DNA from 2 places in the Serratia sp. DFXYC6 genome. Region 2 is predicted to be linked to the other one. Evidence: riboswitches for the same ligand, from Rfam matches in the RefSeq annotation. Region 2 holds a riboswitch; the other holds the start of a gene.
The links. A riboswitch is a leader RNA that binds a small molecule or an ion and turns the genes downstream of it on or off. The one in region 2 is predicted to bind fluoride.
Positions count from the first base shown of each region.

Region 1 (3,402 bases), on a different contig from region 2:
CTCGAGGTTCTCGCTGCGCAGGCGGTATTTGCCGTCGGCGTAGAATTCACTCGAGGCCGGATCCATGCAGATAGCGATATCTTCTCCCGGTCGGTAGCCGGCTTTCTCTATCGCCTGCACGATCAGCTCCAGCGGCTGGCGGTTTGAGGCGACCGCCGGCGCGAAACCGCCTTCGTCGCCGACGCCGACCGACAGGCCTTGTTCCAACAGGATTTGGCGCAGCGCCTGATAGACTTCACTGCCCCAGCGCACGGCCTCGCGCAGCGACGGCGCGCCCAGAGGGGCTATCATAAACTCCTGAAAGTCCGCCCCTTGCCAACGGGCGTGCACGCCGCCGTTGATGATATTCATGCAGGGCACCGGCAGCAGGTTGGCGCCGATGCCGCCCAGATAACGATACAGCGGCAACTGAGACAATTGCGCCGCGAGGCGGGCGGTGGCCAGAGAAACGCCGAGCAGGGCGTTGGCCCCCAATCGACTCTTGTTCTCGCTGCCGTCCAGCGCGATCAGCCGGCGGTCAATCTCCTGTTGTTGGCGCACATCCACCCCGCGCAGCGCCTCATTGATCGCCGTTTTGACGCTGTGCACCGCCTCCAATACGCCTTTGCCGCCGAAACGGTGCGGATCGCCGTCGCGGTGCTCCACCGCCTCGCGCGACCCGGTGCTGGCGCCGGAGGGGACCGAAGCCCGTGCCACGACGCCCGCCGCGCTCATTTCGACTTCGACGGTCGGGTTGCCGCGCGAATCCAGGATTTCTCTGGCGGTTACGTTTTCAATCTCATAGCTCATGGGTAGTCACCTCATTCTAGGGAGTTGGCACATGCTTTATCAGCACGTCGATGGACAAATGGTTAATGAACTCGAAGCCGAAGGAGGAAAAGACGCCGAACGGACGGTTCTGATGGCCTAACAGCAACAGATCGACGCCTTCGCGGGCAATCAGGGCTTCGACGTCTTTGAAGCGATGGATACTGACAATTGCGCGCACCTCCAGGGGGATTGAGCAGTCCTCCACCAGACGGCTGAGCATGGCCTTGGCGGCGATCACCTCGCTGGACTGGCGATCTTTGGTCAGCGAATCGCTGAGGTAGTCCAGCTCGGCATAGTCGGCGCTGATGTGCGCTACGGTGATGCGCGTATTCATCTGCTGATTGAGGCGTTCGGCATGATGCAACAGCAGCCGGCCGTCGCGTTCATCCTGCACCAGCAGTAAAGCATGTTGGTAGAGCGGCATGACTTATCTCCCTGCGTTAGCGATCTGGCGGGTTAACCACGGTAAAACCTCTTTTTTCCGGCTCGTCATGCCGGGCAGAGACACCTGACGAATGTCGAGCACCTGGTTCGGCGAGAAATACAGGGTGGAGCGACGGCAGGTGATATCGGTGACCAATAGCGCGGCCATCTCCAGCCCGGCTTCCTGCTTCGCGTGTTCAAGCGCCTGTTGCAGTGCGGGCAACAGCGGATCGATGTCGCTCATGGTCCGCACTTCTATCTGCGACAGCAGCAGCGAGACGCTATGGATGCGGTAATTCTTGGCGTCGCGGTGCAGCAACTGCGCGGCGGATTGCCCCGAGAGATCGGTTTTGGCGGCGAGCAGCCCGGCGGTGAAGGCGTCATAGTCGACATGAGCAATTGCGCGCAACCGCGAGACCGCCAGCCGATCCTGTTCGGTGGCGGTCGGCGCGCTCAGCGCGACGGTATCGCTCAAAATGGCGCCCAGCAGCAGCGTGGCCTGGGCGGAAGAAAGCGGCATCGGCCTTTCCGCCGCCAGGATCTGCAGGATCACGGTGGCGCAACAGCCGACGGCGCGAACCCAGACATCGGGCGGGTTGCGAGTGACTAACGTGCCCAGCCGGTGATGGTCGATAACGCCGACCACATCGCTGTCGGGCAATGAGGCCGGCCCTTGTTCGACGTCGGTAAAATCGACCAGCCAGACTTTACGGTCACGGAGATCTTCTGTCAGCAGCGCAGGCGCTTGTACGCCGGCGGCGGCCAGTATGTAGCGGGTTTCCGGCGTCAGTTCGCCAAGGCGGAAAGCGACGGCCGGTTTGCCAAGGTGATTGAGCCAGTCCGCGACCACCAGCGCGCTGCAGATGCTGTCGCTGTCGGGATTTTTATGGCCGAAAACGTAAAGCGGCATTTCCCGCGCGTCGGCATCGGGCTGGAGTGGAAAAGGGGTAAAGCGTGAGATTTCATTCATAGCGACTCCTGACATACCTGCCTAAAAAATAAAGCGAAGTTGTATATCAGGCGTCATCATCCGGTTCGAGCGAACGCGGCGGTTGGGAAAGGTGGAACACCATCACCTTGTGAACGACTGTAGCGCAGCGCGGTGACAAACGCAACGCCTGGCAAAGCTGGCGAGAATGCGCAATCGGATTGATACTGAGTGAGTCTATGATGGACAAGGATATTTGCCGCTAATCGACGGAAACGCTGAACGGACTCACGTGGCTATGCCGGGTCCGTCGGTGACACAATGGGAGACAACATGCTCGAACCCTGCTTCCCCGAAAACGAAGCCGAACGCCTGTCGGTATTGCATTCGCTGAACGTGCTGGATTCAAACTCGGTGGAAAAACTGGATCGCATCACGCGGTTGGCGGCGAAATACTTCGGCGTGACCATCGCGCTGGTGTCGCTGATCGACCGGGATCGCCAATGGTTTTTATCGCGTTACGGTCTGGATGCCCGGGAAACGCCGCGCAATATCTCGTTTTGCGGCCATGCTATCTTGCAACGCGAAGCGCTGGTGGTGCCCGATACCGCCAAAGACCCGCGCTTTTTCGATAATCCGCTGGTGATTGGCGGGCCGCGGATCGGTTTTTACGTCGGGCAGCCACTGCTGTCGCTCGACGGGTTGCCGCTCGGTACCCTGTGCATTATCGACAGCCAGCCGCAGCCGTTTTCCCCGGAACAACTGGCTGACCTGCACGATTTCGCTGCCGTGGTGGAGGAGTATTTGCAGAGCATTGAACGCCACGTCTATACCGAAAACCTGAAGTCCAATCTGCAACGCTCGGAAGCCCTGTTCGAACAGACCTTCGCCCAGGCGGCGGTAGGGATGGCGCTGGTGTCGCTGCAGGGGTATTGGCTGCGGGTCAATCCGCGCATCTGCGAAATGTTGCGCTATTCCGAGCGCGAGCTGATGGATCGCACCTTTCAGGACATTACCTATCCGCTCGATCTCAACACCGATCTGGAAAAACTGCAGCAGCTGCTGAGAAACGAGATCAGCACTTACTCGCTGGAGAAACGTTATTTCCGCGCCGACGGCTCGATCATCTGGGTGCAGCTGACGGTGGCGTTAAACCGGCTGCCTAACGGCAAGCCGGACCATTTCATCTCGGTTATCGTCGATATCAGCGAGCGCAAGGCGGCGGAGGCCGATCTGTTCGC
Region 1 is NZ_JBXUNV010000001.1:1,527,279-1,530,680, reverse strand. It holds gene eno (phosphopyruvate hydratase) at 1-789, opposite strand, end outside; gene AC2CGQ_RS07395 (adenine nucleotide alpha hydrolase family protein) at 806-1,234, opposite strand; gene AC2CGQ_RS07390 (DHHA2 domain-containing protein) at 1,238-2,203, opposite strand; fluoride riboswitch at 2,244-2,319, opposite strand; gene AC2CGQ_RS07385 (diguanylate cyclase domain-containing protein) at 2,495-3,402, shown strand, end outside.
Region 1: linked by a shared signal. The riboswitch ahead of AC2CGQ_RS07390 (DHHA2 domain-containing protein) and the one ahead of crcB (fluoride efflux transporter CrcB) in region 2 are both predicted to bind fluoride.

Region 2 (3,402 bases):
GCATCTCGCCTATCGCCTGGCCTGCCGCGCCAAAGATCCGTTCAAAGCCGAGATCCGCAACCTCTTGATCGACTCCGCCTTCGGCGGCTTCTGGGCGGCGATGATGGCGTTCAACGCGCTGCCCGCCATCGTCATCCTGTCGATGATGAGCATGAATAACATCGCTTCAGCCGGCAAAACGCTGTTTGTGAAAGGATTGGTCATTCAACTGGCCACGGCGATGCTCACCGCCGCGCTGCTCGGCTTCCCGTTTCACCCGCACAGCACGGCGCTGCAAATCTATCTGTGCCTGCCGATGATCTACCTTTATCCGACGCTGCTTGGTCTGGTGACCTACCGCACCGCCAAACGGTTGGCGGAAAAGAAACAGGAGCTGCAGCGCATCAGCACCCGCGATGGGCTGACCGGCTTATATAACCGCCGCCACTGGGAGCACCTGCTGCATCGCCAGTTCGACAGCTGCCGCCGCTACCAGGACAACGCCACGCTGATCCTGATGGATATCGATCGCTTCAAAACCATCAACGACACCTTCGGTCATCCGCTGGGAGATGAAGCCCTGGCGGCGTTGGCGGAAGAGCTGCTGATCGGCATGCGCAACGTGGATATCGTCGGGCGCTACGGCGGCGACGAGTTTGGCGCAGTGCTGCCGAACACCAGTGCTGAACAGGCGGAAATCGTTCTGCGCCGCATCCAGCAGCGGCTGGACGCGGTCAGCTTCAAGGAGGCGCCGCAGCTGCGGCTGCAGATCAGCGCCGGCATCGCTAACTTCCACCCCGCGCTGGGCGGTTATCTGGACTGGCTGAAAGCGGCCGACGGCGCGCTCTATCGGGCGAAGCAGAATGGCCGCAACCGGCTGGAAACGGCGGCGCCGCCAGGGGAGTAACTTACTGACTTAATAACTTGGCAAAATACTTCGGCGCTTCGACAAAGCCTTCACGCCGGTAAAACGCATGCGCCCGCTCGCGGCGGCTGTGGCAATGGACTTCCAGCCGATCGCAGCCGCGACGGTGCGCCAGCGCCTCGCCTGCCGCCAGCAACCGCCGCCCTACGCCCGCGCCGCGCGCCCGATCGTCGACGCAAAAATAGCTGATGCGGCCAATGTCGCCGGCCAACGCCAACTGCGGCAGAAAATGCAACGACAACACGCCCAGCACTTGTTCGCCCTGCTCCGCCACCAGCAACGCCTCGTCCGGGTGCGCCAGAAGTTGGTGCATCCGCTGTGTCAGAAACGCCTCGGTGCCGGGATAACCCAGCGCCGTCATTAATTCAGCGATAGCGTGCCGGTCGCTCAGACGCGCCGTTCTGATTTCCATCCGTTTTACCTCGCAGAGTGTCGATACTACAAAATAGGCGGCATTAGGTGTAACATCCACCGGGTGCGGCGAAAAAGGCCGTGCGGCACGCTGGAGATGACATTCCTCCCTAACCGCCTTCACAGGCTGATGATGTCTACGTAACCTCTCGGAGAGAGGCGCGTAGCGTTACGCCTGTCCCTTTCCGAGCCTCGTGAATTTCTCTGATTGAAAGGTAGTTGCCCCATGTTGAGCTCTTTACTGGCCGTATTTATCGGCGGCGGCGTCGGCAGCGTTTTGCGCTGGGCGGTAAGTATGAAAATGAATCCGCTGAACGCCCACATTCCGCTCGGTACGCTGATGGTCAATCTGATCGGCGGTTTTATCATCGGCCTGGCAATGGCGATTTTCACCCGCATGACGCATCTGGATCCCACCTGGAAATTACTGATCACCACCGGATTCTGCGGCGGCCTGACCACCTTCTCCACCTTTTCGCTGGAGGTGGTATACCTGATGCAGGATGGCCGCTTCGGCTGGGCGCTGGCCAACATGCTGCTCAACCTGGCCGGCTCGCTGGCGATGACGCTGCTGGCCTTTATGCTGGTGATGTGGGTCAACGGGCGATAAGGCCTTAATGTTTCCTTAATCTTGCATGCGCATAATCTCATCCAGTACCCCTGACTGGATGAGAAATCGCTATGTTTAGCCTGCCGAAAACCGCCGCCGAAGCGATCGCCGTTGCGCTGTGCGTGCTGATCGTCGCCGCCTTTATCAAATCCTACCTGTTCGCTTAAACGCCTTTTATCGCAGCACGCGTTCATCTTGCGTCTTTCCGGTCGGTTACACTACAATTGAGAATGAACGTTCACACCCAAAAATGTGAACCCGGCTCACGCGTAGCAAAGGATCGGGCAGATGCTCCCCCCCAACGACAGTAAACAGGCCAAAGTGCAGGCTCGCCGCGATCAGATCGTCGAAGCGGCGAAAACCAGCTTTCGCCGCCACGGCTTCCACGCCGCCAGCATGGCGGAGATCGCCCAGGGCTCGCAGCTTAGCGTCGGGCAAATCTATCGCTATTTCGCCAATAAAGACGCGATCATCGAAGAGATCGTCAATCGCATCATCACCAACAAGATGCAGCGGCTGGAAAACCTTGGCGATCACATCAACCTGATCGCCGGCACGTTGGCGGCGCGCACGCTGTTTCAGCAGCCGGGCGAGAGCGAAACCGATCACATGCTGATGCTGGAAGTGACCGCCGAGGCCACGCGCAACCCGGTGGTGGCCAAAATGCTCAGCGATGCGGAAGCGCGGCTGTTTCGCCACGTGTGCCACAATCTGCAGCGGCTGTACCCCCATTTCAGCGAGGAAGAGATCGCCGCCCGGGTGGAGTTTATCGCCGTCATGAGCGAAGGCACCGGTTACCGGATCCTTACCACGCAAAAAGCCGATGCGTCCCTGCTGCGCGATCTGTATCAGCAGGCCATTTCTCACCTGTTCAGGAAATCTTAATCTCCCATGACCAAACACTTAGCCAGACAACGTCTGGTGTACGCCGTCGTGCTTGGCCTGTTGGCCGCGCTGGGGCCGCTGTGCACCGATCTCTATCTGCCCGCCCTGCCGGAAATGGCGGGCGAGCTGAATACCTCCACCGCCGCCGCGCAGCTCAGCCTGACCGCCGGGCTGCTCGGCCTGGGCGTCGGCCAGCTGATTTTCGGCCCTTACAGCGACAAGCTGGGCCGTATGCGTCCGCTGCTGCTGTCGCTGATCCTGCTGCTGGGCGCTTCGCTGTGGTGCGCGTTGGCGCCCACCATCGACCAGTTGCTGATCGCCCGCCTGCTGCAGGGCATCGCCGGCGCCGGTGGCGCGGTGATTTCCCGCGCCATTGCCCGCGATCTGTACGCCGGCCATGAGCTGACCCGTTTCTTCGCCTTGCTGATGCTGGTTAACGGCCTGGCGCCGATCGTCGCGCCGGTGCTGGGCGGCGTGATGCTGCAGGTGATGAACTGGCGCGGCATCTTCGGCGTACTGGCGGCCATCGCGGTGCTGCTGTTCAGCCTGTCGGCGCTGAAGCTGCGCGAATCCCTGCCGGTAGAGCGCCGCA
Region 2 is NZ_JBXUNV010000004.1:95,061-98,462, forward strand. It holds gene AC2CGQ_RS19445 (diguanylate cyclase) at 1-886, shown strand, start outside; gene AC2CGQ_RS19450 (GNAT family N-acetyltransferase) at 888-1,316, opposite strand; fluoride riboswitch at 1,400-1,462, shown strand; gene crcB (fluoride efflux transporter CrcB) at 1,542-1,925, shown strand; gene AC2CGQ_RS19460 (TetR/AcrR family transcriptional regulator) at 2,214-2,810, shown strand; gene AC2CGQ_RS19465 (multidrug effflux MFS transporter) at 2,817-3,402, shown strand, end outside.